DNA from 3 places in the Pseudoxanthomonas sp. LjRoot125 genome. Region 1 is predicted to be linked to each of the others. Evidence: riboswitches for the same ligand, from Rfam matches in the RefSeq annotation. Region 1 holds a riboswitch; each other region holds the start of a gene.
The links. A riboswitch is a leader RNA that binds a small molecule or an ion and turns the genes downstream of it on or off. The one in region 1 is predicted to bind cobalamin.
Positions count from the first base shown of each region.

Region 2: another riboswitch for cobalamin. It lies ahead of btuB (TonB-dependent vitamin B12 receptor); the one in region 1 lies ahead of metE (5-methyltetrahydropteroyltriglutamate--homocysteine S-methyltransferase).
Region 3: another riboswitch for cobalamin. It lies ahead of ACSION_RS03635 (SLATT domain-containing protein); the one in region 1 lies ahead of metE (5-methyltetrahydropteroyltriglutamate--homocysteine S-methyltransferase).

Region 1 is NZ_CAXUOY020000001.1:289,344-299,796, reverse strand. Features, by position in the region: gene ACSION_RS01405 (amidohydrolase) at 1-341, opposite strand, end outside; gene ACSION_RS01400 (APC family permease) at 492-1,829, shown strand; gene purU (formyltetrahydrofolate deformylase) at 1,953-2,804, opposite strand; gene ACSION_RS01390 (hypothetical protein) at 2,824-3,129, opposite strand; gene ACSION_RS01385 (linear amide C-N hydrolase) at 3,250-4,308, shown strand; gene ACSION_RS01380 (serine hydrolase domain-containing protein) at 4,303-5,490, opposite strand; gene ACSION_RS01375 (hypothetical protein) at 5,652-6,161, opposite strand; cobalamin riboswitch at 6,224-6,457, shown strand; gene metE (5-methyltetrahydropteroyltriglutamate--homocysteine S-methyltransferase) at 6,657-8,948, shown strand; gene ACSION_RS01365 (acyl-CoA thioesterase) at 8,982-9,392, opposite strand; gene ACSION_RS01360 (ribonucleotide-diphosphate reductase subunit beta) at 9,564-10,453, opposite strand, start outside.
Region 2 is NZ_CAXUOY020000001.1:779,386-789,838, reverse strand. Features, by position in the region: gene ACSION_RS03485 (DEAD/DEAH box helicase) at 1-32, shown strand, start outside; gene queD (6-carboxytetrahydropterin synthase QueD) at 96-452, shown strand; gene ACSION_RS03475 (phasin family protein) at 608-1,000, shown strand; gene bioD (dethiobiotin synthase) at 1,095-1,760, opposite strand; gene ACSION_RS03465 (TMEM175 family protein) at 1,765-2,490, opposite strand; gene ACSION_RS03460 (GAF domain-containing protein) at 2,573-3,058, shown strand; gene ACSION_RS03455 (TfoX/Sxy family protein) at 3,055-3,423, shown strand; cobalamin riboswitch at 3,471-3,690, shown strand; gene btuB (TonB-dependent vitamin B12 receptor) at 3,810-5,675, shown strand; gene dinB (DNA polymerase IV) at 5,731-6,813, opposite strand; gene fabA (3-hydroxyacyl-[acyl-carrier-protein] dehydratase FabA) at 7,028-7,543, shown strand; gene fabB (beta-ketoacyl-ACP synthase I) at 7,543-8,751, shown strand; gene ACSION_RS03430 (putative bifunctional diguanylate cyclase/phosphodiesterase) at 8,867-10,453, shown strand, end outside.
Region 3 is NZ_CAXUOY020000001.1:824,886-835,338, reverse strand. Features, by position in the region: gene ACSION_RS03675 (DUF4126 domain-containing protein) at 1-120, shown strand, start outside; gene ACSION_RS03670 (EAL domain-containing protein) at 203-2,098, shown strand; gene ACSION_RS03665 (ATP-binding protein) at 2,101-4,578, shown strand; gene bfr (bacterioferritin) at 4,545-5,021, opposite strand; gene ACSION_RS03655 ((2Fe-2S)-binding protein) at 5,139-5,351, opposite strand; gene ACSION_RS03650 (RNA pyrophosphohydrolase) at 5,418-6,014, opposite strand; tRNA gene ACSION_RS03645 (tRNA-Met) at 6,131-6,207, shown strand; gene ACSION_RS03640 (hypothetical protein) at 6,532-7,017, shown strand; cobalamin riboswitch at 7,203-7,421, shown strand; gene ACSION_RS03635 (SLATT domain-containing protein) at 7,874-8,494, shown strand; gene ACSION_RS03630 (SMODS domain-containing nucleotidyltransferase) at 8,507-9,799, shown strand; gene ACSION_RS03625 (DUF4365 domain-containing protein) at 9,871-10,453, opposite strand, start outside.

The DNA.
Region 1 (10,453 bases):
GTCTGTTCGGTGACCGGCAGCGCGTCCATGTCGGCGCGCAGGGCGATGCGTGGGCCGGGCTTTGCGCCTTTCAGCACGGCGACCACGCCGGTCTTGCCGACGCCGGTGCGCACCGTGAGGCCCAGCGAGCGCAGATGATCGGCGACCCGCTTGGCGGTGCGGGTTTCCTGTTCGCCGAGTTCGGGATGCTGGTGGAGGTCGCGCCGCCACTGCACGAGCTGGGGCTGCGCGCGCTCCAGCGCCGCGAAAGCCGTGGCGTCCTGTGCCTGCGCTGCGTCCGTGGCTGCCAGCGAGACCGTGGCGACGAGCACGGCGGTGAACAAACGATGGGCGCGAAGCATGGCGGCATCCGGGACAGGCGGGGAGCACGATGCTAGCCCGGGCGGCGCGTGCGTCCAATGGCGAATCACCATGAGCGCATGCGTGCGCGTGGCTCGCATTCGCCCAGCGCGCGTGGCAGGCTCGCAGGCCACTGGAGAGCGCCCCTGCCCATGACCCGCGATACCGACCCCGCTTCTTCCCGTCCGCTGCAGGGCGATGCCGCGCTGTTGCGCGCGGTGGGCAGCCTGGCATTGGCCGCAGCGGTCATCAACATCATCGTCGGCGGCGGCATCTTCAAGATGCCTGCGGCGCTGTCGGCGCAAGTCGGCGCCGCCGCGCCGCTGGCGTTGCTGGCCGGTGCATTGGTGATGGTGCCGGTGGCGTTGTGTTTTGCCGCCATCGGCAGCCGAGCCTCCGCCACCGGCGGGCCCTACACCTATGTCAGCGCGGTGTTCGGCACGCTGCCGGGCTTCCTGGCCGGCGCGCTGATGTGGATCTGCAACGTGGCCTCCAGTGCCGGTGTCGCCGCGGCGCTGTCGCTGCAGGTCGCCAGTCTGTGGCCGGTCTTCGACGCGCCCCTGCCGCGCGCGCTGCTGCTGCTGGGCGTGTACGCCGCGATCTACGCGCTCAATGCCTTCGGCGTGAAGCTGGGTGCGCGCGCGGTGATGACGCTGGCGACGTTGAAGCTGGTGCCGTTGTTCCTGCTGGTGGTGCTAGGCCTCGCCTTCGTCGATACCTCGCACGTCAGCTTCGCCTTCGCCGACGTGCCCTCGTGGACCGCGCTGGGCGCGGCGATGGTGATGGTGGTGTTCGCCTATTCCGGCGTGGAAACGGCGCTGATTCCCGGCGGCGAAGTACGCGACCCTTCGCGGAGCGTGCCGCGCGCGGCGTTGAGCGCCATCCTGCTGGTGGTGCTGCTGTATCTCGGCCTGCAGATCGTCTGCCAGGGTGTGCTGGGTCCGGCCCTGGCGACCAGCAGCGTGCCGATCGCCGAAGCCGCGGGCCGGTTGTGGGATCCGGCGCGCATCGCCCTGCTGGTGACCGCGTGCATCTCGATGGCGGGCTTCCTGCTGGGCAACCTGCTGGGGTCGTCCCGGCTGCTGTTCGCGCTGGGGCGCGATGGCTACCTGCCGCAGGCCTTCGGTCGCGTCAGCGCCAACCATCGCGTGCCGCTGCTGGCGCTGGCCACGCATGCCGGCATCGCCTGCCTGCTGGCGGTGGTGGGCAGCTTCGAAGCCCTGGTGCTGATTTCGGGCGGCGCGGTCTGCCTGGTGTACGTGATGGTCTGCGTGGCCGCCTGGCGGGCGCAGCGCACCGACCTGCGCGAGCGCGGTGCGCCCTTCGTCCTGCGCGGCGGTCCGCTGGTGCCCGGCCTGGCGGTCGTCGGCATGGTCGCCATCCTCACCACGTTGAGTACGCGCGAGTGGACGGCGATCGGCGTGGCAGTCGTGGTGCTCGCCGTCGTGTATGCGGTGCTGGTCGGGCTTAGGCGGCGCGTGGGCAGCTGAGTTCCAGACGAGGCAGGAAGGCTGATTGTGGGAGCGACGTAAGTCGCGAGCTCTTTCTCTGGCAACACCAGAAGCTCGCGACTTACGTCGCTCCCACACCGATTCTCCCTACGCCGGCCAGGCCTACCGGAACACCACCGTCCGGTGCCCGTTGAGCAGGATGCGGTGCTCCACGTGGCGGCGCACCGCGCGGGCCAGCACCAGCGATTCGATGTCGCTGCCCATCCGCACCAGTTCCTTCGGCGTCATCGCATGGTCCACGCGGGCGACGTCCTGTTCGATGATCGGACCTTCATCGAGGTCGCGCGTGACGTAGTGCGCCGTCGCGCCGATGATCTTGACCCCGCGCGCGTGCGCCTGGTGGTACGGCTTGGCGCCCTTGAAGCTGGGCAGGAAGCTATGGTGGATGTTGATCGCCCGTCCGGCCAGCGCATCGCACAGCGTCGGCGAGAGGATCTGCATGTAGCGCGCCAATACGACCAGGTCGATCCGTTCGCGCTCGACCAGGTCGATGATCCGATGCTCCTGCTCTTCGCGGTGTTCGGCAGAGACCGGCAGGTGGTGGAAAGCGACGCCGTACGATTGGGCGAGCGGCGCGAAGTCGGCGTGGTTGGACGCCACGCAGGCGATCTCCACCGGCAACTGCCGGCTGTGCACGCGGAACAGCAGGTCGTTGAGGCAATGCCCCTGCTTGCTGACCAGCACCATCAACCGCGCCTTGCGGCGCGCGTCGTGCAGCTGCCAGTCCATCGCGAACGTATCGGCGAGCGGCTGGAAGCGCGCATGCAGCGCTTCGGCCGTGATGCTGTCGGGCAGGTCGAAATGCACGCGCAGGAAGAAGCGGCCGGATTCCTCGTCGCCGAACTGCTGCGCGTCGAGGATGTTGCAGCCGGCGTCGAACAGCAGCCCGGTGACGCGATAGACGATGCCGGTCGTATCCGGGCAGGACAGCGTGAGGATGTGGTCGCGGCGCATGGCGTGGGAGAGCGAAGGACTACTCGCAGCGCGCCGCCGTGATGCGGTTGCTCGCATCGATGTACACGCGCAGGCGGTCCTTGCGCGCGTCGTGCTTCACCACCGTGGTGGGGCCGATCGGGTTGACGAGGCCCGCACCGCTTTCGCTGGACAGGCGGCGCAGCGTGGCTTCGTCGGCCGGTTGGCCTACGGCCCAGCCGAGCGAAGCATCGCGGCACGTGCCGCTGCCGGCGACCTGCGGGCCGGGCGTGCTGACGCAGGCGGCGAGGGTCATTGCCAGGAGGGCGAGGAGCGGCGCGCGGGTGGACGAACGGTGCGGCGACAGAGGGATGGCCATGGCAGCATCTCGGGGGGCGGCTGAGGATCGCTGTTTAACACACCCGCTGGCATAAAGGGCGGGCGCCGCCGTCGCGCACCGCCTGTTCCCGCCTTCACGGAGACCGTCATGGATCGTCGCTTCGTATTGCCGCTCGCGTTCGCCGCCACCCTGCTGTCATCACTCGCCGCTCCGCCCGCCGCCGCCTGTACGCGCGTGGTCTATCTCGGTGCCAACGAGGACGTCATCACCGCACGTTCGATGGACTGGAAGAACGACGTGGCCACCCACCTGTGGATCTTCCCGCGCGGCATGGCCCGCAGCGGACAGGCCGGCCCGAACTCGGTGACGTGGACCTCGAAGTACGGCAGCGTGATCGCCACAGGCTACGAGGTCTCCACCACCGACGGCATGAACGAGGCCGGCCTGGTTGCCAATGTGTTGTGGCTGGTCGAATCCGAGTATCCCGCCTATGACGGTCGCGGTCCCGGCCTGAGCATCGCGGCCTGGGCGCAGTACGTGCTGGACAACTACGGCACGGTGAAGGAGGCGGTCGATGCGCTGCGCAAGCAGCCTTTCACCGTGGTGACCGACAAGGTCCCGGGTGAAGACCGGCTGACCACGCTGCACCTGTCGATGTCGGACGCCAGCGGCGACAGCGCCATCGTCGAGTACATCGACGGCAAGCAGGTGATCCACCATGGCCGCCAGTACCAGGTGATGACCAACTCACCGGTGTTCGACCAGCAGCTCGCGCTCAACGCCTATTGGAAGCAGATCGGTGGCACGGTGATGCTGCCGGGCACCAACCGAGCGTCGGACCGTTTCGCGCGCGCCTCGTTCTACGTCAATGCGATTCCCAAGGCCGAAGATCCGGTGAAGGCGCTGGCCAGCGTCTTCAGCGTGATCCGCAACGCGTCGGTGCCGTTCGGCATCAATACGCCGGAAGAGCCGAACATCTCCTCCACCCGCTGGCGCACGGTCGCCGACCACAAACGCAAGCTCTACTTCTTCGAATCCGCGCTGACGCCGAACACGTTCTGGGTGGACCTCAAGGACGTCGATTTCTCGAAGGAGACCGGCAAGGTGCTGCGGCTGGACCTGGGACAGGACCAGCGCAATGTCTTCGCCGGCAACGCGGTGAAGGATTTCAAGCCCGCGGAGCCATTCGTGTTCCAGGGCCTATAGGTCGAACGCCAGCAAGTCGTGTCCCGTCGCGGCGCGCACCACGCGCCGGTACAGCACGTTGCCGCTGCCGCCGTTGGTCAGCGCGACCAGCGCGCGCTGGCCGCGCGCATCGCCGAGGGCGAAATTCTTGAAGATGTTGCCGTTGCTGCCCGAGTGGTAGAACACCGGGCCGCGTGGCGTGGTTTCGAGGTTCCAACCCAGGCCCTTGTCGGTCCAGCGGCCGGGCACGTCGATCTGCTTGGTGAGCATTGCCGTGCGCGTGGCCTCGCTGATCTGCCATGGCGCACGCGACGTGCGCACCATCAGCGCCATGAATCGCGCGTAGTCCACCGGCGTGGTGCGCAGGCTGGCCGCCGCGTTGGCGAGGATGTCGCCGGGCCAGTTCACCAGGCCCTTAGGCGTGATGGCTTGCACTTCGGGCAGTGCGCGCTCGGCGTCTTCGTAACGCCAGGCGGACAGCGGCTTGCCCCAGCGGTCCGCGACGGTCTGCGCCGCGTTCCAGGTGTCGCGCAGCATCTGCGGCGGCATGCCGACTTCCTCGTCCTCCACGGCGCGATGGCCGTACACCGAGCGCGCTGCGAGCGCCTTGCTCCATGTGTAGCTGCTGTCACGCATGCCGGCCGGGCCGAACAGCAGGCGCTGCATCGACGCATCCAGGCTCTCGCCGGTCAGCGTCTCCACCACCAGCTGCAACCAGAAGATCGCTTCGCCCGAATAGTCGATGCGCGTGCCGGGCTTCACCGCCGGCACGAGCTTCTCGTGGGCTGGGTCCTTGCGCCAGTTCGGCATGCCGGTGGAATGGCGCAGCACGTCGCGCGCGGTGACGAGGTCCACCCACGGGTGGTCGGCCAGGTAGTCCATCCGCCGATAGCGCACCAGCGGTGCATCGAGATCGATCACGCCCTGGTCGGCCAGTTGCAGCACCAGGTAGGCGAACACCGGCTTGCTGAGCGAGGCATCCTCGAACAGCGTGTCGTCCGCCGCGGGCGCCCGTGTCTCTGCATTCAGCACGCCAAGGTTGCGCGACCACACGACTTCGCCGCGCTCGACGACGGCCATGCCGATGGCGGGCACGCGCAGCGCCTGCATCAGTCGCGGCAGGTCGGCGAGGAAGGCATCGGGCGGGATCCAGTTCGCGGCGTCGTCGCAGGCGGCGGCGGAGGCCAGACGCGGCCACGCCATGGCGGCAAGCGGCGCAGCGGCAAGGGTGTTCAACCAGCGACGGCGTGAGGGAGAAGGCGGCGACGCGACGGGTGGCATCGGAGAGGAATCCACGAGAGGCTTGAACAAGGAGGACGAACGAACGCCCCAACCCCCTCCCGCTTCTGCGAGAGGGCGCCGCGTCAAACGCTCATCAGCATGTCGAGCACGGGAACGCGCCACTCCTCTGTCGGCGTGGGCACCAGCCGACACACAAGAGCGAGTGTCGGTCGTCCGCCGGCGGCTTCCATCGTGCCCGCGAAGAGATGGTGTTCATAGGGAATCGAGAAATCCCGGGAGAGCCAGACCGTGGGGATCTCGCCTTCGTGGGCGCCAGATACTTCGCCACGCGCCATGTCCGGCAGTTCAAGGCTCCGTCCGGTCCTGGCAGAAACCAGTCGTGGCCCCACCAGCGCGCGCGCATCGTCTCCCCTGAGTATCAGACGCATGTAGTACGGCGCTCCGCGCTCGTTCGAGGAACCTTCGTATCCCCCGATTAGGTCCACCTTGACGCTCGCTGCGCCGGGACCGCAATCACCGGTGTAGTCCTGGTGCCGATAGTGGGAAAGCAGCAGCAAGTCCACGAGCCACGCGGCCCCGAGCAACGCGACCGCTGCCAGAGCCGCCACCTTCCACCTATCGGCCGTGTCCATGGCGGGACTCTAACGGAACGGCAGGACGTAGAGGCGTGCTTGACGCTCCCCGCGGGCGCGGGTAACGTTCGCCTCGCCAAGGTTTCCATCGCTTCATCCCAATGAAGCGATGGAATTAAAAGGGAAGCCGGTGCGGCCTGTTCCATGGGCCTATTCCGGCGCTGCCCCGCAGCGGTATTTGGAAACGAACCTCGCCAACAGCACTGGTCCTCGCGGACCGGGAAGCGGCGGGAAGTAGGCCAGCGCACACGCGCCCGTCCATGAGCCCGAAGACCTGCCCTGGCCGGAAGACACGACCGTCTTCCGCCTGACCTGGAGCTTCCGAGGGGGAGCGGCCGGAGCCTGCGTCCTTCTTCGCGAGCGGACGCGTCCTCCTGCGCCGCTTCCTTCCGGCACTCCGGCTCGCCCGCGGGGGCGAAGGTCGCTGGCGTGGCGGGCCCTGGCCTGGCGCGCGGTTCCTTCGTTCCTCATCCGCCACGCATGAGGACACGCACCATGACCACCGTTACCACCCTCGGCTTCCCGCGCATCGGCGCGAAGCGCGAACTCAAGACCGCCCTGGAAAGCTACTGGCGCGGCGACACCACCGCCGCCGACCTGCACGACACCGCACGCGAACTGCGCCATCGTCATTGGCAACTGCAGCGCGATGCCGGCGCCGACGTCGTGCCCTGCAACGACTTCGCGTTGTACGACCACGTACTCGATACCGCCTTCCTGCTCGATGCGATTCCCGACGACTACCGCGTACTGGCGGATGCCGATCCGCTCGCCGGCTACTTCGCGCTCGCGCGCGGCCTGCAGAAGGACGGCGTGGACCTGCGCGCGCTGGAGATGACCAAGTGGTTCGATACCAACTACCACTACCTCGTGCCGGAACTGCACGCAGGCCAGGAGTTCCGCCTGCGCGGCGACAAGCCGGTGGCCGAGTTCCTCGAAGCGCGCGCCGCCGGCCATGCCGCACGGCCGGTGCTGCTGGGACCGGTGAGTTTCCTGCTGCTGGCCAAAACCGTGGATGGCAGCGATCGTCTCGCCCTGCTCGACCGCTTGCTGCCGGTCTATGCCGAGTTGCTGGCAAAGTTGCACGCCGCCGGCGCGGACTGGGTGCAGGTGGATGAGCCCTGCCTGGTGCTGGACCTGGACGACGCCACGCGCGCTGCCTACCTGCGCGCGTACGCCGTGCTGGCGAAAACGATCCGTCCGCGCCTGTTGCTGGCGACGTATTTCGGCCGCCTTGATGCGCAGCTGCCGCTGGCGTGCGCGCTTCCGGTCGATGGCCTGCACGTGGACCTGGTGCGCGGCAAGGAGCAGTTGGACGACGTGCTGAAGCAATGGCCGAAAGCGCGCGTGCTCTCGGTGGGCCTGGTGGACGGACGCAACATCTGGCGCACGAACCTGGACAACGCGCTGATCCTGGCCAAGTACGCGCAGGGCCACCTGGACCTGGGCCACCTGTGGCTGGCGCCGTCGTGCTCGCTGCTGCATGTGCCGGTGGACGTCACCGGCGAGAAGGCGCTGCCGTCCGATCTCAAATCGTGGCTGGCCTTCGCGCGGCAGAAGATCGAGGAACTGCGTCTGCTGGCCGATGCCTTGCGCAACCCGCGCGCGGCCGATGCCGGGCTGGCAGTGGCACGCGACCGCATCGAATCGCGTCGCCAGTCCGCGCGCGTGCACCGGCCGGCCGTCGCAGCGAGATTGGCGTCACCCGAAGCCGCCGACATTGATCGCGACGCGCCGTACCCGCAGCGGCGCGCGGCCCAGCAGGCGCGCTTCGCGCTACCGTCGTTCCCGACCACGACGATCGGCTCGTTCCCGCAGACCCACGAGGTGCGCGATGCGCGTGCCCGGCACAAGGGCGGCAAGCTGTCCGACGCCGCGTACGACGCCTTCCTCGAAGCCGAGATCGCGCGTTGCGTGCGCATCCAGGAAGAGATCGGCATCGACGTGCTGGTGCATGGCGAGTTCGAGCGCAACGACATGGTGGAGTACTTCGGCGAGCAGCTGGACGGCTTCGCCTTCACCAAGAACGGCTGGGTGCAGAGCTACGGCTCGCGCTGCGTGAAGCCGCCGGTCATCTACGGCGACGTATCGCGTCCCGCACCGATGACGGTGCGCTGGTCGCAGTACGCGCAGTCGCTGACCGACCGGCCGATGAAAGGCATGCTGACCGGGCCGGTCACGGTGCTGCAGTGGTCGTTCGTGCGCGACGACCAGGCGCGTGCGCAGACCTGCCGGCAGATCGCGCTGGCGCTGCGCGATGAAGTACTGGACCTGGAAGCCGCCGGCATCGGCGTGATCCAGATCGACGAACCCGCGCTGCGCGAGGGCCTGCCGCTGCGTCGCGCGGACTGGGCCGCCTACCTGGCTTGGGCCGTGGAATGCTTCCGCATCAGCGCTTCCGGCGTGCGGGACGACACCCAGATCCATACTCACATGTGCTACTCGGAGTTCAACGACATCATCGAGGCCGTCGCCGCGATGGATGCGGACGTCATCTCTATCGAGACCTCGCGCTCGCGCATGGAGTTGCTGGAGGCGTTCGTGAAGTTCCGCTATCCCAACGAGATCGGGCCGGGCGTGTACGACATCCATTCGCCGCGCATCCCCACCGGTGGCGAGATGATCGACCTGCTGGAGCGCGCGCGCGCCGTGCTGGCGCCGGAACAGATCTGGGTCAATCCGGACTGCGGACTGAAGACCCGCGGCTGGCCGGAGGTACGTACCGCACTGGAACGGATGGTGGCGGCAGCGCGGGCGCTGCGCGGCGACCAGGCACAGGCGGCCTGATCGTCGCAGCATGGCGGCGGGCCAAGGCCCGCCCTACGCGTCGGTGGGCGTCAGTGGCGGTGCCTGCGTCGGCCGGCCCAGCGGGTCGAGCGCGATCATCACGAAATGGCCGCGCGTGCACAGCTTGCGCTCGCCGGTCAGCAGGTTCTCGGTGATGACTTCGACGTCGACATTCATCGAGCTGCGCCCGACTTTCACCACGCGTGCCACCACTTCCACAAGGTCGCCCTTGTGGATCGGCTGGTTGAAATCCACTTGCTCCGAGCGTGCGGTGACCACGGTGGTGCGCGCATAACGCGACGCGGCGATGAAGGCCGACATGTCCATCCACGCCAGCGCCTGGCCGCCGAACAGCGTGCCCAGGTGGTTGGTGTGGTCGGGGAAGACCATGTGCAGCAGGCGCGCCTCGACGGGGCGCGCTTCGGCGTTGGCCAGTTCGGTCATGGTGGTGCTCCGGTTCGCGTACTCCCGGCGGGAGCATAGCGCAGGCCTTGTGGGAGCGACGTGAGTCGCGACAGGGCGAAAGAAGCACGCCGTCGCCCTTCGGATGCCACGAGGACGTGTCGTTGCAGAGATCGCGACTTACGTCGCTCCCACGTCAACCATCGTCACGCCTCAGAACGCGTGGTCGAAGCCCACCTCGCCCTGTACGCCCAGCTGATAGGCGGAGACGCGACGTTCGAAGAAGTTGGTCAGCTCCTGCACGTCCTGCAGCTCCATGAAGGGCAGCGGGTTGCGCACGTCGTAGCGCTTGGGCATGCCGAGCTTGGCGAAGTGCTGGTCCGCGCAGTGCTGCAGGTACTGCCGCATGTCGCGCGTCGAGATGCCGGCCACGCCACCCGACAGCACGTCCTCGGCAAACTGCACTTCGCACTCGATCGCCTCTTCCAGCATGTCGTAGACCTGCTGCTGCATGACGTCGTCGAACAGGTCCGGTTCTTCCTCGCGCACGGTGCGCACGCACTCGAACGCGAACTCCATGTGGCAGCTCTCGTCGCGGAACACCCAGTTGGTGCCACTGGCCAGGCCCGGCAACAGGCCGCGCGAGCGGAAGTAGTACACGTAGGCGAAGGCAGCGAAGAAGAACAGGCCTTCGATGCACGCGGCGAAGCAGATCTGGTTGAGCAGGAACTGCCGGCGCTGGTCGCGCGTCTCGATCCGCTTCATGTCCTGGATGCTGTCGATCCATTTGAAGCAGAAGTCGGCCTTCTTCTTGATCGCCGGGATGTTCTCCACCGCCGCGAACGCCTTGAAGCGCTCCGACGGGTCGGGCAGGTAGTTGTCCAGCAGGGTCAGGTAGAACTGCACGTGCAGCGCTTCTTCGTAGAGCTGCCGCGACAGGTACATGCGCGCTTCGGGCGCGTTGAGGTGCTGGTACAGGTTCAGCACCAGGTTGTTCGACACGATGGAATCGCCGGTGGCGAAGAACGCGACCAGCCGGTGGATCAGGTGGCGGTCGGCCGGCGTCATCTTCGAGTGCAGGTCGGTGATGTCAATCTGGAAGT
Region 2 (10,453 bases), 490 kb from region 1:
CCCGCCAGGGCCAGTCGCGCCCGGCCCGCTAAGCTGCACCCTGCGCGCGGCACCCTCGGCGGTGCCGCGCGCTTCCACGCTCCAGGATCCGCCGCATGGACATCTTCAAGGTCTTCACCGTCGAAGCCGCACACCGCCTGCCGCACGTACCGGACGGCCACAAGTGCGCGCGCCTGCATGGACATTCGTTCCGCATCGAGCTGCACCTGTCCGGGCCGATCGACCCGCGCGCCGGCTGGGTGATGGACTTCGCCGACGTGAAGACGGCCTTCCAGCCGATCTACGACCGGCTGGACCATCACTACCTCAACGACATCCCGGGCCTGGACAACCCCACCAGCGAGCAGCTGGCCACGTGGATCTGGGACCAGGCCAAGCCGGTGCTGCCGCTGCTAAGCGCCGTCGTGGTGCATGAAACCTGCACTTCCGGCTGCCGCTATACCGGCCCCTGAGCGCTGGAACCGGTTCCAGACCACGCCATACAAGCGTTTGATTTTTAACGGCTCCTGACCGTTCGTCGGATTTCCATACGCCGGTTATTGCGCTGCAACATGGATCCCTCTATGCTGCGCCGCAACAGATGGAAATCCCCTTTTAGGAGCACGCCATGACCACGCAATTCAACGAAAGCTTCAGCCAGTTCACGCACCAGTTCGCGGCCGCTGCGGCCCGTGCGAACCGCCTGGCCCTGGAAAGCGCCGAGACGGTGTTCGGCGTGCAGCTGAAGACCTTCGAAAAGAACGTCGACGCCACCACCGCCTTCTTCGGCGAGCTGGCCGAGACCCGTGATCTCGACGGTTACAAGAATCTGTGGCCGAAGGGCCTGCAGGTCGCCAAGGACAACGCCGAGCGCGTCGTCGCCGCCAGCCAGGAAGTGTTCGGCCTGAGCCTGAAGACCGGTGAAGCCTTCGGCCAGCTGGTGAAGACCCAGTTCGAAACCGCGACCGACAACGTCCAGGCCTCCGTGGCCAAGGCGACCAAGGCCGCGAAGGCCAAGTAAGCCCGCTTCAACCGGTTATTGCGCGGCCCTCCCCTCCCTCCGCGCAAGCCCGACCCGGCAGCCCCCACGCTGCCGGGTTTTTTATTGTCCGCGATCAGGGCAACGCGAGGGACGTCGCCAGCGCCTGGGCCTGCGCACCCGGGGCATGCGGCAACCGTCCCCAACAAGGCACGGGCATGCGCGCCGACAGCAGGGCGAAGTTTTCGTCGCGGCGCGCCATGTCGGGGTCGACTTCGTTCGCGATCCAGCCCACCAGCCGCGCGCCGTCGTCCTGGATCGCGCGCGCGCTGAGCCGCGCATGGTTGATGCACCCCAGGCGCATGCCGACCACCAGCACCACCGGCAGGCGCAGCTGTTCGACCAGGTGCCGCTGGTCGAGCGTGGCCGTCAGCGGCGCGGCCCAGCCGCCGACACCTTCCACCAGCACCATGTCGGCCAGCGGATGCAGGCGTTCGAACGCGGACACCAGCACACCCAGTTGCACGTCCACGCCCGCATCGCGCGCGGCGATCTCCGGCGCCAGCGGCGCGGGCAGGGCGTAGGGATTGACGTCCTCGTAGGGCGGCACCGGATCGCTGGCGGCCTGCAGGGCCAGCGCATCTTCATTGCGCCAGCCATCGGGCATACGTTCGCAGCCGCTGGCGACCGGCTTCATGCCCACCGCGCACAGGCCACGTGCGCGGAACGCATGCAGCAGCGCGGCGCTGGCGACGGTCTTGCCCACGCCGGTATCGGTGCCGGTGACGAACAGCCTGTCCATCGCCTCAATCCTCCGCGCGTGCCGGCCAGCGACGCGCGCCCCAGCGCTGTCCCGCCACGTGGAGCAGGCCGGTGAACGAGAGCAGGAAGTACACGCTGCCCGGCAGCGCGACCTGCCACGAGCGCGAGTCTTCGGTCAGCAGGCCGGCGATCAGCACCGACAGCAGCCCGACCAGGACGAAATACGCATGCGAAGCGAACTCGCCCGCGGCGTTGGCGGCGGCCTCTCCATCCAACTCCAGGCGCGCACGCGCACGCCACGCCAGCGCGTACAGGCCGCCGATGCAGGCCGACATCGACGCGAACGCCAACCCGTAAAAGGTGAACATGAAGGCCAATGGGCGCGCCCCGTTGGCGTCGTTCAGCGGCATCGGCAACCAGCCGCCGGTGATCCAGGCGAAGAAGGTGCCCAGCAACAGGCGCAGCGGATACACGTAGACCAGCACCAGGAACACCAGCAGCAGGCTGAGCAAGGTGGCGGGCACGCTGCCGAGGCGGTAGCGACGGCTCCAGCGCACGTGCGCATACCAGAACATCGCCACCATCGCGAAGCTGGCGGCGAACGCCGGCACGTTCTTCAGCGCCTGCAGCAGCGCGCCGATGCTGTCCGGGATGCTGTCCACCGAGATCACCAGCAGGGTCACCGCGAACGCGAAGGCCGCATCCACGAACGCCTCGAGCCGCGTCACCCCATGGCCGCGCCAGCTGGCCTCGTCTTCACCTGCGCTCATGCCTACCCGTCTCCCCGTCAGGCCTGCCGATGGAATGCATCATATCGGGCCGCCGCGAAGTGCCGGGAGTAGAATCGACGGCATGTCATTCGCCTCCCAAACGCTCACCGGCAGCAAGCCGGAACAATACGCGCAGCTGGTCGAACAGGCGCGCGCCCTGCTGGCTGGCGAACCGGACCGGATCGCCAATGCCGCCAACCTGGCCGCACTGGTCTACCACGCCCTTCCGGACTTCAACTGGGTGGGTTTCTACTTCTTCGATGGCCGGGAATTGGTGGTCGGTCCGTTCCAAGGCTTACCAGCCTGCGTGCGGATCCCGTTGGACAAGGGGGTCTGCGGAGCCGCCGCACGCACCCACCAGACCCAGCGCGTGGACGATGTGGACGCCTTCCCGGGCCACATCGCCTGCGATTCCGCATCGCGCTCGGAATTGGTGGTCCCGCTGGTGAAAGGGGGCGAACTCGTCGGCGTGCTCGACCTGGACAGCCCCCGCCTGGCCCGGTTCGATGCGGACGACCAGGAAGGCATGGAACGCATCGCCGCCATTTTCCTGGATTCGCTGACATGACAGGCACCAAGCTGCGCAACATCGGCCCCAAGTCCGCCGCCTGGCTCCGCCAGGTCGGCCTGCGCACGCAGGAGGACCTGGAGTCGGTTGGCGCGGTCGAGGCCTTCATCCGGGTCAAGCGTGCGGGGTTCCGCCCGAGTCTCAACCTGCTGTATGCGCTGGAAGGCGCCCTGCTGGATTGCCACTGGCAGCAGTTGCCCGAAGCGCGCCGCGGCGAACTACTGGTGGCCTACGACGCGGCCGCGGCCTTGCTGCCGCCACCGCGTGGCCGCCCTGCCGCCGGCCCGGTGACGACGACCCACACCGAGCAGGAAGAAGACACGGGCCCGTCCCTGAACCTGTTCGACTCGCGCGGCGACGACTGATCGCCCGCGGCGACCGCGCGCCTGACGGCGACGCGAGCGCTTCCCGTATACTGCGCGCGCTTTCAGGTGACCCGCGCCTCGTGCCGGGTTGAAACGGGAAGCCGGTGACCCGCCCCACGGCGGCATTCCGGCGCTGCCCCCGCAACGGTAGGCGAAGACAGCCGCGGCATCGGCCACTGTGCGTCCACGACGCATGGGAAGGCGCCACGGCGGAGTGCCCTGCACTCGTTCGCAAGCCCGGAGACCGGCCTGGGAGTCCACTGGTTGCGATGCGGAGGGCGTCGCGGCGTGCCGCGCCGCTTCGCCTGCGCTGTCCGCTCCGCATCCCTTTCCATCGCGACTCCACGCCGAAGAATGCGCGCGGGGCGCGCGATGGAGTTGTTCCGATGCAAAGCCGTACTTTTTCCTCCCCTTCCCTGCTGGCCCTCGCGGTCGCGATGGCGCTGCCCGCTGCAGCGCAGGCGCAGGAGGCCACCAACCTCGACGAGATCATCGTCTCCGGCACGCGCACGGAAGTGGCCGTCGAAGACAGCCTGGTTCCCGCGCAGGTGATCGGCCGCGACGCGATCCAGCGCAGCCAGGCGCGCTCGCTGGGCGAACTGCTGCAGGGACGCGCCGGCATCTCGATCGCCAACCAGGGCGGCGCGGGCAAGATCACCACGCTCAATCTGCGCGGTGCCGAATCCGACCACGTGCTGGTGCTCGTGGATGGCGTGCGCATGGGCTCGGCGACCGCCGGCCTGCCGGCATTGCAGGACCTGCCGATCGACCAGATCGATCGCGTCGAGATCGTGCGCGGTCCGCGCTCGAGCCTGTGGGGCTCCGAAGCCATCGGCGGCGTGATCCAGGTGTTCACCCGCCGCAACACCGGCAAGGTGCGGCCGAACTTCCGCATCGGCGTGGGCAGCGACAGTACGCGTGAAGCCAGCGCCGGTATCGGCGGCGGCATCGGCCGCGGCTGGTTCGGCGCCGACGTGGCGCACACGCGCACCGACGGCTTCAACGCCTGCCGCGGCACCAGCGGGGATGCCGCGAACCCGTTCGGTGCCGGCTGCTTCGCCGACGAACCCGACCGCGACGGCTACCGTAATACCTCGGCCAACCTGCGCGGCGGTTACTCGTTCACCGATACGCTGACGCTGGAAGCCAACGCGCTGCGCGCCGACGGCGAGAGCGAGTTCGACGGCAGCTTCACCAACCGATCCGAAACCGTGCAGCAGGTGCTGGGCACCAAGCTGCGCTACGCGCCGAGCGACAAGGTCAACCTGCTGCTGAGCCTGGGCCGCAACGACGACAAGTCCGACGACTTCCACGATGACGTGCCGTCCGGTTACTTCGAGACGCGTCGCTACGTGGCGTCGGCGCAGGGCGACTTCGCCGTGGCCGCCAACCAGCTGCTGACCGCCGGCATCGACTGGCAGGACGACAAGGTGGAAAGCGCCACCGACTTCGACGTCACCCAGCGCGACAACCTGGCCGGCTTCGTCGAATACCAGGGCCGCTTCGGCGCGCACCAGCTGCAGGCCAGCGTCCGCAACGACGACAACGAGCAGTTCGGCAACCACACCACCGGCAGCCTGGGCTACGGGTTCGGCTTCGGTAACGGCCTGAAGCTGACCGCCAGCGTGGCCACGGGCTTCAAGGCGCCGAGCTTCAACGACCTGTACTACCCGTTCTTCGGCAATCCGGACCTGAAGCCGGAAGAGTCCGAGAGCGTCAACCTCGGCATCGCGCAGTACGCGGACACCTGGAACTGGACGTTCAACGTCTACCAGAACAAGGTGGACCAGCTGATCTCCTACGACGCGGCGATCTTCCTGCCCAACAACATCGACGAAGCCCGCATCCGCGGCGCGGAGTTCACCGTCGACGTCGCGGTGGCAGGCTTCGACATCGCCACCCAGCTGAGCCACACCGATCCGCGCAATCGGTCGGCCGGCTTCAACGACGACAACCTGCTGGCACGCCGTCCGCGCAACACCGCGCGCGTCGACGTGGATCGCGCGTTCGGCGCGTTCCGCACCGGCCTGACGTTCAACGCCGCAGGCGAGCGCTACGACAATCTGGCCAACACGGTCCGCCTGGGCGGCTACAGCACGCTGGATCTGCGCCTGGAGTACGCCATCGCGCCGGCATGGACGCTGCAAGCGAAGGTGGGCAACGTGTTCGACCGCGAGTACGAAACCGTCGCCTGGTACAACCAGGCCGGCCGCACCTACGGCCTGAGCTTGCGCTACCAGCCGACCGAGTAATTCGACGGCGGCACGCGACAGGAAGAAGCCCGGCATTGCCGGGCTTTTTTTCGGCTCAACCGGCAGCCAACTCCGCTCCGTCGAACAAGCCAGGCTGGGTCGCCATCTCATCCCGATCCCGGAACCCCGACAGCCCCACGCCCACCAGTCGGTAGCGGGTGGCGCCCGGCAGGTCGACGCGCTCGCGCAGCGCCAGGGCGATATCGATGAAGTCCTGCGCGGAGGACGGCGGCGATTCCGGCGTGAAGCTGCGGGTGAGGATGCGGAACTGGGAGGTCTTCAGCTTCAGCACCACTGTGCGGCCCACGCGCTCGGTCTTGCGGCTGGCCTGCCATGCCTTTTCCGCGATGCGGACGATGTGCGGTTCCAGTTCCGACAACAGCAGGTCGGTGGCGAAGGTGTCTTCGGAGGAGATCGACTGCACCGGCTGGTCCGGTTCGACAGGCCGCTCGTCGATGCCGCGCGCGCGCCGGTACAGGCTGCCGCCGAAGCTGCCGTAGCGCGCTTCCAGCTCGTGTTGCGGGTGAAGGCGCAGGTCGCCGACGGTACGGATGCCATCCGCATTCAAGCGCCCCTGCATCACCTTGCCGACGCCCGGGATGCGCTCCACCGGCAGTGGCGTCAGGAACGCCTCCACCTGGTGCGGACGCAGGACGAACTGGCCATCCGGCTTGCGCCAGTCCGAGGCGATCTTGGCGAGGAACTTGTTCGGCGCCACGCCGGCCGAGGCGGTCAGCTGCGTTTCTTCGCGGATCTGCGCGCGGATGGTCTCGGCCACGGCGGTGGCCGTCGGCAGGTCGGTCTTCGGCGCGGTGACGTCGAGGTAGGCCTCGTCCAGCGAGAGCGGTTCGACCAGGTCGGTATGACGGAAGAAGATCTCGCGCACCTGCCGCGACACCGCCTTGTAGCGGATGAAATCGGGCGGCACGAACACCGCCTGCGGGCACAACCGCTCCGCGCGAATCGCCGGCATCGCCGAGCGCACGCCGAACACGCGCGCTTCGTAGGACGCCGCACACACCACCGAGCGCTCGCCGCGCCAGGCCACGACCACGGGTCGCCCGCGCAGCGACGGATCGTCGCGCTGCTCCACCGACGCGTAGAACGCGTCCATGTCGATGTGGATGATCTTGCGCATCACGCGATGATATCGGCGGCCGTACGCGATCGCATGGATGCATGCGCGTTGGATACGCACGCGTGTGGAGATGCGGGCGGATCGCGTGAAACCCTTGCCGAAATTGCACTTCCACGATGGTACGCCGGCGTATGGAAAAACCCGGTTGATTTGCATCAAGACAAGCGTATGCACATGTGTGCATTATTTGCGCCTTCGCAGAACGGACGACGCAATGAACGCCCCCGCTTCCTTCTCGCGCGAACAGCTGCTGGCCAGCGCGCGCGGTGAACTCTTCGGCCCCGACAGCGGCCGTCTCCCGAACGACCCGATGCTGATGTTCGATCGCATCACCGAGATCCGCCAGGACGGCGGCACGCATGGCAAGGGCATGGTGCGCGCCGAACTCGATATCCGTCCGGACCTGTGGTTCTTCCAGTGCCACTTCCTCGGCGATCCGGTGATGCCCGGCTGCCTGGGCCTGGATGCGATGTGGCAGCTCACCGGTTTCTTCCTCACCTGGATCGGCGCGCCCGGCCGTGGTCGCGCGCTCGGCTCCGGCGAAGTGAAGTTCACCGGCCAAGTGCTGCCCACCGCCAAGCGCGTGAGCTACGAGATCGACATCAGCCGCGTGGTCAACCGCAAGCTGGTGCTGGCGGTGGCCGATGGCCGCATGCTGGTCGACGGCCGCGAGATCTACACCGCGCGCGACCTGCGCGTGGGCCTGTTCACGTCGACGGAGAGCTTCTGATGCGCCGTGTCGTCATCACCGGCCTGGGCATCACCTCCTGCCTGGGCAACGACGCGGACACCGTGTCGGCCGCGTTGCGCGAAGGCCGCTCCGGCATCCGCCATATCCCGCAGTACGCCGAGCTCGGTTTCCGCAGCCAGGTCGGCGGCGCGCCCGAGATCGACCTCGACGCGCAGATCGACCGCAAGCAGAAGCGCTTCATGGGCGACGCGGCCGCGTTCGCGCACATCGCGCTGCGCGATGCGATCGCCGATGCCGGCTTGGACGAGGCACTGGTCAGCCAGCCGCGCACCGGCCTGATCGCCGGTTCCGGCGGTGGTTCGGCCGAATGGCAGATCGAAGCGGCCGACCTGCTGCGCGCACGCGGCATCCGCAAGGTCGGCCCGTACATGGTCCCGCGCACGATGTGCTCGACGGTGTCGGCGACGCTGGCCACCGCGTTCAAGATCAAGGGCGTCAGCTATTCGATCTCCGCGGCCTGCGCGACCTCCGCGCACTGCATCGGCGCGGCGGCGGACCTGATCCGCGCCGGCCGCCAGGACATCGTCTTCGCCGGCGGCGGCGAGGAATTGCACTGGGCGCTGACGATGATGTTCGACGCGATGGGCGCGCTGTCGAGCAAGCGCAACGACGACCCGACCCACGCCTCGCGTCCTTACGACGCGGACCGCGACGGCTTCGTCATCGCCGGTGGCGGCGGCATGCTGGTGCTTGAGGACTATGACCACGCGGTCAAGCGCGGCGCGCGCATCCATGCCGAACTGCTCGGCTACGGCGTGACCTCCGACGGCGCCGACATGGTGGCGCCATCCGGCGAAGGCGCGGTGCGCTGCATGCAGATGGCGCTGGAAGGCGTCACCCAGCCGCTGGATTACCTCAACACGCATGGCACCTCGACGCCGCTGGGCGACGTGATCGAACTCGACGCGATCCGCGCCGCGCTCGGCGACACCCTGCCGCCGATTTCGTCCACCAAGGCGTTGTCCGGCCACTCGCTCGGCGCGGCCAGCGTGCACGAAGCGATCTACTGCCTGCTGATGATGCGCGACGGCTTCATCGCGGGCTCGGCCAACATAGAGACCCTCGATGAAGGCGCGGCGGGCTTCCCCATCGTGCAGGCCAGCCGCGACGCGACGCTGGATACGGTGATGTCCAACAGCTTCGGCTTCGGCGGCACCAACGCGAGCCTGGTGTTCGGGCGCGTCTGACCGGGCGTCCGGTCCTGCCCGCGGTCGCCTCGGTGGCGGCCGCGGCGCTCAAGTCAGAAGCGTAGCGGCCGATACAGTCTGACGGACGCCCGTCCCCGGCGTCGGCCCCTGCCCCATGTCCGGAACCTACAACGAGGTCCTCGTCCTCTTTTCGCTGCTGGTCGCCATCCTGGCGTCCTACACGGCCTTGGACATGGCCGGCCGCGTCACCACCACCCGCGGTACCGCCGCGGCGCGCTGGTGGCTGGCAGGTGGCGCGATGGCGATGGGCCTGGGCATCTGGTCGATGCACTTCGTCGGCATGCTCGCGTTCGACCTGCCCATCCCGCTCGGCTACGACCTCGCCATCACCCTCTACTCGATGCTCGCCGCGGTGGGCGTCTCGGCGTTCGCCTTGTGGCTGGTCTCGCGTCCCGACCTGCCCTTGCGCCTGCTGAGCCTCGGGGCCGTGCTGATGGGCGCGGGTATCGCGGTGATGCACTACATCGGCATGGCCGCGCTACGCATGCAGCCCGGCATCGACTACGACCCGCTGTGGTTTGCGCTGTCTATCGTCATCGCCGTGGTCGCCTCCGGTGCTGCGCTGTGGATCGCCTTCCACCTCCGGCGTGGCCACCGCCGGCACGGGATGCGCCTGACGGCCGCCGTGGTGATGGGGTTTGCCATCGTCGGCATGCACTACACCGGGATGGCCGCTGCCCGCTTCCCGGCCGACAGCTGGTGCGGCGCGGCGCGCGATGGTGGCGTGCCCGCGCAATGGCTGGCCGTGCTGGTGGTGGTGGCTACCGTGGCCATCATGGGCATCGCGTTGATCGTGTCCGTGCTGGACCGGCAGATGCACCTGCGCACCCGCCACCTCGCGATCTCGCTGGCGCGCGCCAACGAGGAACTGGTGCAGGCCGCGCTGCACGACCCGCTCACGAAGCTGCCGAACCGCGTGCTGCTGCAGGACCGCATCGAACAGGCCATCGAGAAGGCCAAGCGCAAGCAGGAGTCGCTGGCGGTGATGTTCCTGGACCTCGATGGGTTCAAGAGCGTCAACGACGCCTACGGCCACCAGGCCGGCGACCTGCTGCTCGCCGACGTCGCCACGCGCGTGCGCGGCCTGCTTCGCAGCCAGGACACGCTGTCGCGGCTTGGCGGCGATGAATTCGTGCTGGTCGCCCCCTCCACCGACCCGGACGATGCCGCGGTGGTCGCGCAGCGCATCCTCGATGCCGTGTCGTTGCCGATCCAGGCGCAGGGCATCGACGTGCAGGTCACCGCCAGCATCGGCATCGCCATGTATCCCTCCGACGGCGTGACCGAGCGCGACCTGATGGCGCACGCCGATGCCGCGATGTACCACACCAAGGACAACGGCCGGAACGGCTACACCTTCTTCGCGCCGTCGATGAACATCAGCGCGCACCAGCAGCTGAAGCTGCTGAACGACCTGCGTCGCGCGGTGGAGCGCAACGAACTCGTGCTGCATTACCAGCCCAAGTTCGCCGCACCCGACTACCGCATGGCGGGCGTGGAAGCGCTGCTGCGCTGGCAGCATCCGGACATGGGGCTGCTGCCGCCGGGGGCGTTCATCGCCGCCGCCGAACGCAGCGGGCTGATCCTGAGCCTGGGCGAATGGGTGCTGGACGAAGCCTGCCGGCAGCTGCACGCATGGGACTGCGCAGGCCACGATGTGCCCTCCATCGCGGTGAACCTG
Region 3 (10,453 bases), 540 kb from region 1:
ATGTCGTTGCTGGTGGCGATCGCCGTGTGGTGGGTCTGGCGCACGCTTTCGCGCGGGTTGAAGCGGCTTCTGGAACCGCTGCCCGCGACGCAGGCGACACCCCCGACCTCTGGCCCGTGACAGGCGCCAGCGCATCGGGGATCATGGGTCTGCCTCACCTGTGAACTTCATCGCATAATGGGGCTCAGCTTGGGGAAGCCTGATGTCCGCCATCGATTCCACGTCCCGCATGCAGGATGAGCCGCCGCGCTCGCGCCTGCGTGCCGAAACCCCACCGGCGCACTATTGGCGACGTTGGGCGGGCGATGCCGCCCCGGAGGACGAGGACCTGCCCGGAGCCGGAGAGCCCGTCGAGATGACCCCACCGCCCCCCACGCCCGTCTCCGCCGCCCCGACGACGCCCACCGCACCGCCCGCCCCGGCGGCGAGCGACACCGGCACCCCGCCACCGCCCGTCGATCCGGAATCGCCGTACCGCGTGATGATCGTCGAGGATGACCGTGGGCAGGCCTTGTTCGCGCAGAGCGTGCTGCATGGCGCCGGCATGCAGGCCGAGGTACAGATGCAGTCCGACGGCGTGCTCGATGCAATGCGCCGCTTCCATCCGGACCTGGTCCTGATGGATCTGCACATGCCGGGCAAGGACGGCATGTCGTTGACGATGCTGATCCGCCAGCAGCCCGAATACCTGCACCTGCCGATCGTCTTCCTCACCGGCGATCCGGACCCGGAGCGCCAATTCGAAGTGCTGGAAAGCGGCGCGGACGACTTTCTCAACAAGCCGATCCGGCCACGTCACCTGATCGCCGCCGTCTCCAATCGTATCCTCCGCTCGCGCCAGCGCCAGCAAGCGCTCCCGCGCGCGACGTTGAATACGGAAACCGGCCTGCCCACGCGTACGTTCGTGCTGCAGCAGCTCACCGACAGCCTGCAACGCAACGCGGGCGGCGGCCTGTTCTTCATCGAAGTCAGCAGCGCACTGAGCCTGCGCGAGCGTTACGGCTACGCCGTGTTCGAGCACCTGATGAACCAGGCCGGCCGCCAACTCGCCGCCGCCGCGTCGCCGCATCCGGTCGCACGGCTGAACGACAACAGCTTCCTCATGCTTGCCGACACGGTCGACGAAGGCACGCTGGTCGCGCTCGCGCAACAACTGCGCGACGGCCTGACGGCCCACGATTTCCAGGCTCGCGCGAACGAGGCACTGAAGTTGCGCGGTTCGGTCGGCTACACCGCGCTGTCGCTCGGCTTCGCCGATGCGGGCAGCGCGCTCGAAGCGACCGAACGCGCCGTGTTGCAGGCCCGCCTGAAGCCGGAAAGCCTCGCCGCCTATGAACCCGCGCAGATCGACGAGGACGCACCGAGCATCTCGCTCGAGGACGGCCAGTTCGAACTCGCCTACCAGCCGATCGTCGCCGTCGCCGGCAGCGACCAGGCGCAATACCAGGTGCTGCTGCGCATGCGCCAGGCCGATGGGTCGCTGATATCGGCCTCGCAGGTCATCCCAGCGGCGGAATCGGCCGGCGGGATCGCGCAGATCGACCATTGGGTGCTGGAACACGCACTCTACGTACTGGCCGAACGGCAGGCGGAAGGCCCTTCCCTGCGCCTGTTCGTGTCGCAGTCACCGCGCTCGCTGGCGCGCGACTCGCACGCGCAGTGGTTGCTGGATGCACTGCGCGCGCGGGGTATCGAAGGCACGTCGCTGGTCATCGACCTTCGCCTGGCCGATGCGCTGATCCACACCGTCACGCTGCGCCAGTTCTGCCAGCAGCTCATGCCGGCGGGCGTGCAGTTCTGCCTGAGCCAGTTCGAGCCCGGCACCGAGGCCGATGCCCTGCTCACGCAGCTGCCCCTTGGCTTCGTGCGCGTGTCCAGCAAATACGCCAGTGCGCACGCCGACCCGGTGCTGCGCGACCAGCTGCGCGGCGTCATCGATGCCGCCCATCGCCAGGGGCTGCAGGTGATCGGCCAGCAGATCGAGGATCCGCAGGCCGCCGCGGCCATGTGGATGGGCGGTGTCGACTTCATCCAGGGCAACCTGGTGCAGGCGGTCGGCAGCGAACTCGGCTTCGACTTCCACAACGCGGTGCTGTAAGCATGCCCGCCGCGGGGCGCACACCGGTGATGCCCTGGCTGACGACGGCGCTCGCCGCCGCCACGGTCGCCGCTGGCGGCCTGCACGCGGCGGGCATCGATGGTCCCTGGTTACCGGTGGCGATCGGCGCCGGCGGCGCCACGCTCGCCACCGCACTGGCAGAAGCGCTGCGCGCCCGCGCGCAGGCGCACCGGCACACGGGCGTACAGGCCCGCGCGGCGATGGCAGAGTCCGAACGGGACGGATTGCGCCGCGACCTGCAGCGGCACGACCAGTTGGAACAGGAACTCGTGCGCGCCAAGCAAGCCGCCGAGTCCGCGGCGATGGCCAAGGGCGAGTTCCTCGCCACGATGAGCCACGAGATCCGCACGCCGCTCAACGGCATCGTGCCGATGCTGGAGATGCTCTCGCGCGCGCCGCTGGCGCCGGACCAGCGCGAGATGCTGGCGACCGCCACCGCCTCGTCGCACCAGTTGTTGCGCATCGTCGATGACATCCTCGATTACTCGAAGCTCGAGGCCAACAAGCTCGACCTCGAGATAACGGGCTTCAACCTGCGCGAACTGCTCGATAGCGTGCTGCAGCTGATGTATCGCCCGGCCGAGAACAAGGGCCTGAAGCTGAGCCTGCAGCTCGACCCCGCGGTACGCCTGCCGGTGCGCGGGGATCCGGTGCGTTTGCGCCAGGTGCTGACCAACCTGGTCGGCAACGCCATCAAGTTCACCGACCGCGGTTCCGTCACCTTGGTCGTGCGCCGGCTCGGCGAGACCGCCGCGCAGCACTTGCTGCGCTTCGAAGTGCGCGACACCGGCATCGGCATCGACGAAGACGCGCGTGGACGCCTGTTCCATTCCTTCAGCCAAGCCGATGCCTCGACCACGCGTCTGTACGGTGGCACCGGCTTGGGCCTGGCGATCTGCCGGCGCATCGTCGACCTGATGGGCGGCCGCATCGACGTCGTGTCGGAGGTCGGCCGAGGCTCGACGTTCTGGTTCGAGGCCCCGCTGATGAAGGTCATCGGCGACCTTCGCCAGCGCGACAACGGCGCACTGGACCACGGGCGCGTCCTCATCGTTTCGCCTGACGCAAGGCTGAGGCAGCGCCTCACCCTGCTGGTCACCAACTGGGGCATGCAGCCGGTCGCCGTGGAAACCACCCAGGAAGCGCTGGACCGTCTCCGCCTGGTGTCCGAGCAGGCACAACAGGACTACCTGGCGGTGCTGGCCGACATCAGCGGTATCCGCAGCACGGCGCTCGCGCTGCACCGCGCGATCACGCGCCGTCCGCTGCCGGACTCGCTGCGCCTGGTCTGGCTGTATGGCGATGAGACCGTACCCTCCGAACTTCACGCACGCGCGACCTTGCTCTCGCGTCAGTCGCCGGATGCCGACCTTCGCGCCGCGCTGACCGGTGCCGCGCCCGAGCGCGACCCCGAAGTCGGAGCACCGATGGTGGAAGAAATCTTCCCAGTGACATCCGGGCCGGATATTCCGGAAACGGCCACGCCGGCGTTCGCAACGACACCGGTCAGCGCCGAAGCCGCACCTGAAATCCCCTCCCAACCCGAGCCGGCCATCGTCAGCGCCATGCGGATCGAGCCCCGACTCCTGCTGGTGGAAGACAATCCGGTCAATCTGCTGGTGGCGCAAAAGCTGCTCTCCGCGCTCGGTTTCGAGTGCGAAACGGCGGCCAACGGCGACATTGCGCTGAAGCGCATGCAAGTGGAGCACTTCGACCTGGTGCTGATGGACTGCCAGATGCCGGTGCTGGACGGCTATGCGGCGACGCGCCGCTGGCGCGAGATCGAAACCGAGCGTGCGACCGGCGGGCGTCTGCCGATCGTCGCGATGACGGCCAATGCCATGGCCGGCGACCGGCAGCGCTGCCTCGACGCCGGCATGGACGACTACCTCGCCAAGCCGGTGTCGCGCGAACAACTGGAGGGTTGCCTCAATCGCTGGCTGCCCGACCGGATGAACTTCGTGTTGCGCAACGCCGCGCTCGCTGCGCCCGTCGAGCCGGCGCCCGCCACGCCAGCGGTGGCCACGGCGCGCGCACCGGCACCGAGTTTCCCGGTGCTGGACCAGACGATGCTGGAAGAACTCCGTGAAATCGCCGGCGACGAAACCGCCCGCATCATCACCGTATTCCTCGAAGATGCGCCGCGCCTGATCTCGACGCTCGAGAAGGCGGCGGCGATCCCCGACCTGGATGCGATGCGCGATGCCGCGCACACACTGAAATCCTCCAGCGCCAATGTCGGCGCGATGGCGCTATCGGCTGCCGCCAAGCGCGTCGAACTGGGTGCACGGGCGCGCAAGCTGGAGCGCCCGGCCGTCGCAGTCGCGCTGGTCATCGCGGAGTATGCGCGCGCCCGGATGGCGCTCCAGGGCTACGCCGCACAGCAGTTGGGCAGGCCACTGATTCCGCAGCCTGCCGCGACGCCTCAGTCGTCGCCTTCGAGCTTGGTCAGCAGGTAGTTCGGCTCGCCGATCCGATCGATCACCGACAGCTGCGTCTCCAGCCAGTCGATGTGCTCTTCCTCGGAATCCAGGATGTCGGCGAACAGCTTGCGACTGACGTAATCCGCCACCGACTCACAGTACTTGATGGCATCGCGCAACAGCGGCAGGGCTTCCTGCTCCAATGCCAGGTCGCACTCGAGGATCTCGCGCGGCGTCTCGCCGATGCGCAGCTTCCCCAACGCCTGGAAATTCGGCAGGCCATCGAGGAACAGGATGCGCTCCGACAGCTTGTCGGCATGCTTCATCTCGTCGATGGATTCCTTGTACTCGTGCTCGGCCAACTCCTTGAAGCCCCAGTTCTTCAGCATCTTGGCGTGCAGGAAGTACTGGTTGATCGCGGTGAGCTCGTTGTAGAGCGCCTTGTTGAGGTACTCGATGACCTTGGCGTCGCCTTTCATGGCCATGCTCCGTGGGCGGAAGGACGGCAAAGGTTAGCCCGTGCACGCGCTCCGTGACGGAACGCGAATCGTGATCATTGGGAAGGAGCGACGCCGCCGACGGACGGTTGCCGCGAATCAGGCGGCGTGGGACAGCGTCAGGATCGGGAACAAGGATTCCCGCGGCGCGGGCTGCGCGGCCTGCAACACATCCATCGCCATGTCGAGGCAGCTGCCGCAGTTGGCGCCGGCGCCCGTCCGCATCGTCAGCTCGGCCACGGTCGTGCAGCCAGCGGTGGCGGCTTCACGGATCTGGCGTTCGGTCACGCCGTTGCAGATGCAGACGTACACGTTAGGGAGCGGATGCGACGGACCCACAGTGGCCCGGTGCTATTGCACCCAAAATGAGAATGATTGTCAATTCTGGGCAGGCTCGCTCCCGCCATCCCGTTTACGTCCGGGCCGGCTACGGCCTCGCCGGCGGACAATCTCCTGCGGCCGCGCGGACGGCAATGGCGGGGGAATGGCCTGGACCCCCGCCACGCCGCGCGCGAACGGCGCGAGATGGCCCAGGGCACTGGCGTAGACACGGCGCTTGAACAGGACCACGTGCTCGACGGGGTACCAGAAATCCACCCAGCGCCAATGGTCGAACTCGGGGCTTTCGGTCAGGTCCAGGCGCAGATGGGCTTCATCCCCCAAAAGACGCAACAGGAACCAGACCTGCTTCTGGCCGATGCAGACCTGACGCTCGTTCCGGCGCACCGCCCGGGGCGGCAGTCGATAACGCAGCCAGCCGGGCGTCACAGCCAAAACTTCGACATGTTCGGGCAACAGGCCGGTTTCTTCGCGCAACTCGCGGTACATGGCCTCGACCGGTGTCTCGTCCGTGTTCATGCCGCCTTGCGGGAACTGCCAGCCATCCCGGCGCACCCGTCGCGCCCAGAACACCCGGCCATCCGGCCGCATCAACACGATACCGACATTGGGTCGGTAGCCGTCCGGATCGATCACGATGCGGACTCCTGAAATCTACTGCCCCCGACTCTGCCACGCCCCGCCGGAAGCGACAAGCGCGCGCCGCCCGGTTGACATGGAGGGGGTGAAAATGAAGAATACGCGGTTCACGCGGCTATGTAGCTCAGCCGGTTAGAGCACAGCACTCATAATGCTGGGGTCGGTGGTTCGAGTCCACCCATAGCCACCAGATTCCTGTTAGGAATCAACGCGTTGAAGAAGCCCGCCGCAAGGCGGGTTTTTGTTTGGGTGCGTTTCGGGGTTGCGGTAGGGGTGGGGCCGGCTTCAGGGTGGCTTAGGAAAGCTGCCGCTCATTCGGAGATCTCCGGAAGGCAAGGGCTCAACTGAGGCCTCGAGTAACGCCAAGCAAGCCAACAGGGCATACCCCCTACTGGCGCGCCGGATCTGTAGGACCGGCGCCCATGCGGCAACGCCGATGGTTGCCGACGCCTGACCGCTCCGCCATCTCCCGCCCGTTCCTGCCCATGGGGCCCCAACAAACGATGGACATGCCATGAGCGCCGCGAACCGGTGGAAAGATCGGCTTGTAGCGTGGCTGGAGGCCAAGGCCGACAAGTGGGTGCAAGAAGAAGCGCCCCATTTCCCGTTGAAGGTCCTCCTGACGGTTCTGTTGCTCATCGTCGTGATTCTTCCGGGGCCGGATGAACTTGCCATCCCCGTGACCGACACCTGCCCCTCGGCGGACGCCCGGGAATGCAAGAAGCAGTTCCTCTTTTGCAGATCGGTCGACGCCGGCATTGAGATGAAGGGGATGACCAGGGTCAAGCTCAGGAACGAGTGCCTCCGCAGCTACGAGCAGCGGTGCAACGCATGCGGCACCCCCGTTGACCTCAAGTGCAGAACCTACTGGGAGCGTTACAAAAGGCTGGGACCTTGGTGGGTTGGCAAGCTTCCTGCCGGGCAATGGCTCTGGAAACTGGTAGGTCCCAAAGAGGCGCCGAATTGTGAATCGCGCCGCTTGGAACTTGGCGGGGTTTGACGGGAGCCCCACAGGGCCGCTTCTGTTGTTTGAGGCGCCGCCAGCTGAACGCGGTTGGCGGTGGCCTGATGCGCTTCCCATAGCGCCGCCTACCCCGCCGCCGAGGGTCGGAGCCCGTGAAACATGCTTCGGCAATCCACGTCTCGTTCCACACAATATTTGGTGTTGACTGGCTCCAAATCACCCCATATCTTGCCGTTGTCGGTTCCCGCGGTCCGCAAGCCACGGGATTAAAACGGGAAGCTGGTGACGCCTTCGGGCCACTCCGGCACTGCCCCGCAGCGGTAATAGGGAACGAACCCGCCACAAGCACTGAGGCCAACCTCGGGAAGCTGGCGAAGTAGGTGGAAGACAATCCTTCCGAGCCCTTCAGTCCGAAGACCTGCCGACGGCCCCATTTCCACGCGTTGGACTGGATGGGGTCAGTCGACTGGCGTCGTGCCAGTCGCGGGGCTCCCGTTCGCATCGCGACCCGCGACCACACCTCCAGATCGACCTAACCCCTCGGGCTGGTGGATGTGCGTTCGCAGGAACAGACGATGAAGAGTGATGGCAACCGACATAAGCTTCATATCCAGGGCGAGATGAGCACGCGCGGGGCTGACCGGGCGGGCCAACTCTTGGCAATCGCCGCACTCGTCCTCGCGTGCACATTCGGTGTTGCGGCGATCCTCTACGCAGTTCGGTCGTGGTGGACGTGAGGATCTCCGGAAGCCATCACGATGGTAGGGGTGGCTTGGCGTCCTCAAAGGCTGGGCCCTCCCCCTGAATACCGTAGCGGTGAAAGCCTGCGCCTTTGACAGGCTGGAATTCAGGGCATTAATGTGAATGAAGATCACGTTAAAGGCGCAATGGAATGTCCCAGAACAAGTCGCCTCGAGACCTACTTCTCGAGCAGATCGCCAGCGAAGGCTACAACGTCGGTTACAGCGCGAGCCTGCACTTCGCGACTCTCGACATCGCCTCGAAAGTACCCACCATGGTGACCGTCACCTCGTTTGCAGTAGGGATCTTAGGCCTGGTCTATCCGCAGTTTGCCGACAAGTTGCCGTCGGCAATTCTGCTGATTATCGGTATTTGCATGCTCTATGCACGCGACTATGAGTCGCGTCTTGGCGAATACGAACGGACTGCTATACAGCTGAATAATTTGTATAAGCGCCTACATGACCTTGCCATCGATGCAAAGAGCTCAAGCGGTCAGTCGGCACAACTGGACGAGTTTCGCCAGCGTCTAATCAACATACGCACAGAAGCATCCGACCTGAACGTGTCTCCACAGATCTTCGGGGCAAGCTGGAAGGCTCACCACCGATTCTTCTGGGTGATTGACTCCTCATGGGTTCGAGAACACCGAAATCCCAAGTTCAGCTGGCGCGATATGGCGCCGCTCTCTGCCTTTGTTGGTTTGGGCGTCATCGCTTCGGCTTTACTGGCTGGTGGAATCCACCTTTTCATCAACGCTCTTTGCCAATAGCGGCGCACGTCCATGAGTGCAGCCGCGTTCAACAAATTTCTCTCGAACCTCGCCGTATCCAATCGCCAGGACATTTCCACCAGCTATGAGGGCATAACGACCCGCCTCAATGCTGATTTCTGGAATTCCAGCTCTGACACGCTGCATAGCTTGCAAGTTGGCTCCTTTGGGCGTCGCAGCGCTATACATGGCATCAGCGACCTCGACATGGTTTTCGAGATGCCGCCAGGTGATCTCGCACGCTACGAAGGGCGCTCCGGCAATGGCCCGTCCCAGATGCTGGCAGATGTCCGGGCCTCCCTACAAAAGAGATACACGAGAACAACGATTCGCGGGGATGGCCCAGTCGTGGTAGTGGACTTCGAGAATTACGTGGTAGAGGTCCTCCCAGCGTTTCTCCAGAATGATAGGTCTTACATATACGGCTCAACTCGAAACGGAGGTTCGTGGGAAAGAACAAATCCCCGAATCGAGATGGAAGCCTTCAATACCTATGACACGGCTTGGAACGGGAACGCTCGTGCATTAGCGAAGATGATGCGCGCCTGGAAGAACAACATGGGGGCGCCGATGGGCGGCTACCTCATAGACACTCTCGTAGTTCAGTTCTTCCTAACTCACGTTACCCAGCAAAACGCATCCGCAGCTGACTATCCCAACCTTTTGGTCACACTTTTTGCGTGGCTCAGCGGGCTCGACAACGACGGCACCTGGCCTGCACCAGGAAGTGGCGACCCCGTCAAAGCAAAAGGTCAGTTCACTGGCAGAGCTCGAAAGGCGCTACGCAGATGCCAGCAGGCAAACGAAGCCACTGATCTTGTTGAGAAGACTAAAAAGTGGCGCTCTGTCTTTGGCCGGTCGTTCCCGGTGATGAGCAGGATGATTCTGCAAGAGACCGTTCTCCCGGACCTTACCTCCCCAGGCGAAGAATTTATCGAGGACAAATTTCCTGTAGACATTCGCTACAGAGCAAAGCTCGACTATGAAGTGATGCAGAACAATGTTATGCAGTGGCGATTTATGCAGCTTGCGCGCCGCGATAGGCGCTTGCCCTTCGGGTACCGCCTGCGATTCTTCCTACGCGAATGCAACGTGCCCGAGCCATACAACGTGCGCTGGAAGGTTAAGAATCGTGGCCATGCTGCGCGCGGAAAGGAACGAGGCGGCTTAGAGGTCGATGGCGGAAACCGTGAGAAGTACGAGAACACAAACTTCGAAGGTGACCACTATGTCGAGATCTACTTAATCAAAAACGGCGTCTGCGTAGCGAGGGATCGTGCCGAGGTTCCCATTGTCGTTGCGTAGGCACGAACTCGCACCTACTCATTAGCTCGATCCTTGGAGCACGACGAACGGCTAAACCGCTTCGGCATGAACTACGCGGATGAATGTTCGTCGTAGTAGAGAAGCGACTGTGCGCCTTCGACACGCTGTAGCCTCCAGCTGAACTTTTCGGTGCCGGGCAGCAAATCGAAATCTTTGAGCTGGATGGCTACCGGAAACTTGCCCACCTCATTGCCAAGGATCACAAAGACAAGTTCGGTGGTCGCGATGAATTCTCCGCAGCTTCCATCAAACTCACGCTGCGGATCGAACTGGAGAGATTGCAACCCGATCTCTACCCTTTCTCCTCGTAGGATCTTGTAGAGCGTATCTATCTCATCAAGCTCTTGATCCGACAACTCATACGATAATGGAAGTTGAAATCCTGATGCGCAGAACTTTGTTATCGCGTGCAGTTTTGATAGGTACGCAAGATGGCCGAAGACGGGAAGCATTCTTGAGACCTCAGCCTCACCGAGCACGGCAGGCACCCGCCCTACATCAAAGTCGAAGCAGAGCCATATAGAGCGCTTAGTTGTCGCTTGCTCGAACCATTCGGCGAAGCCTGCAAGCGCCGTAAGATTGGCGACAGGAGCACTGGAAAGATATCCGGAAGTATTGGTAGATAAAGTGATG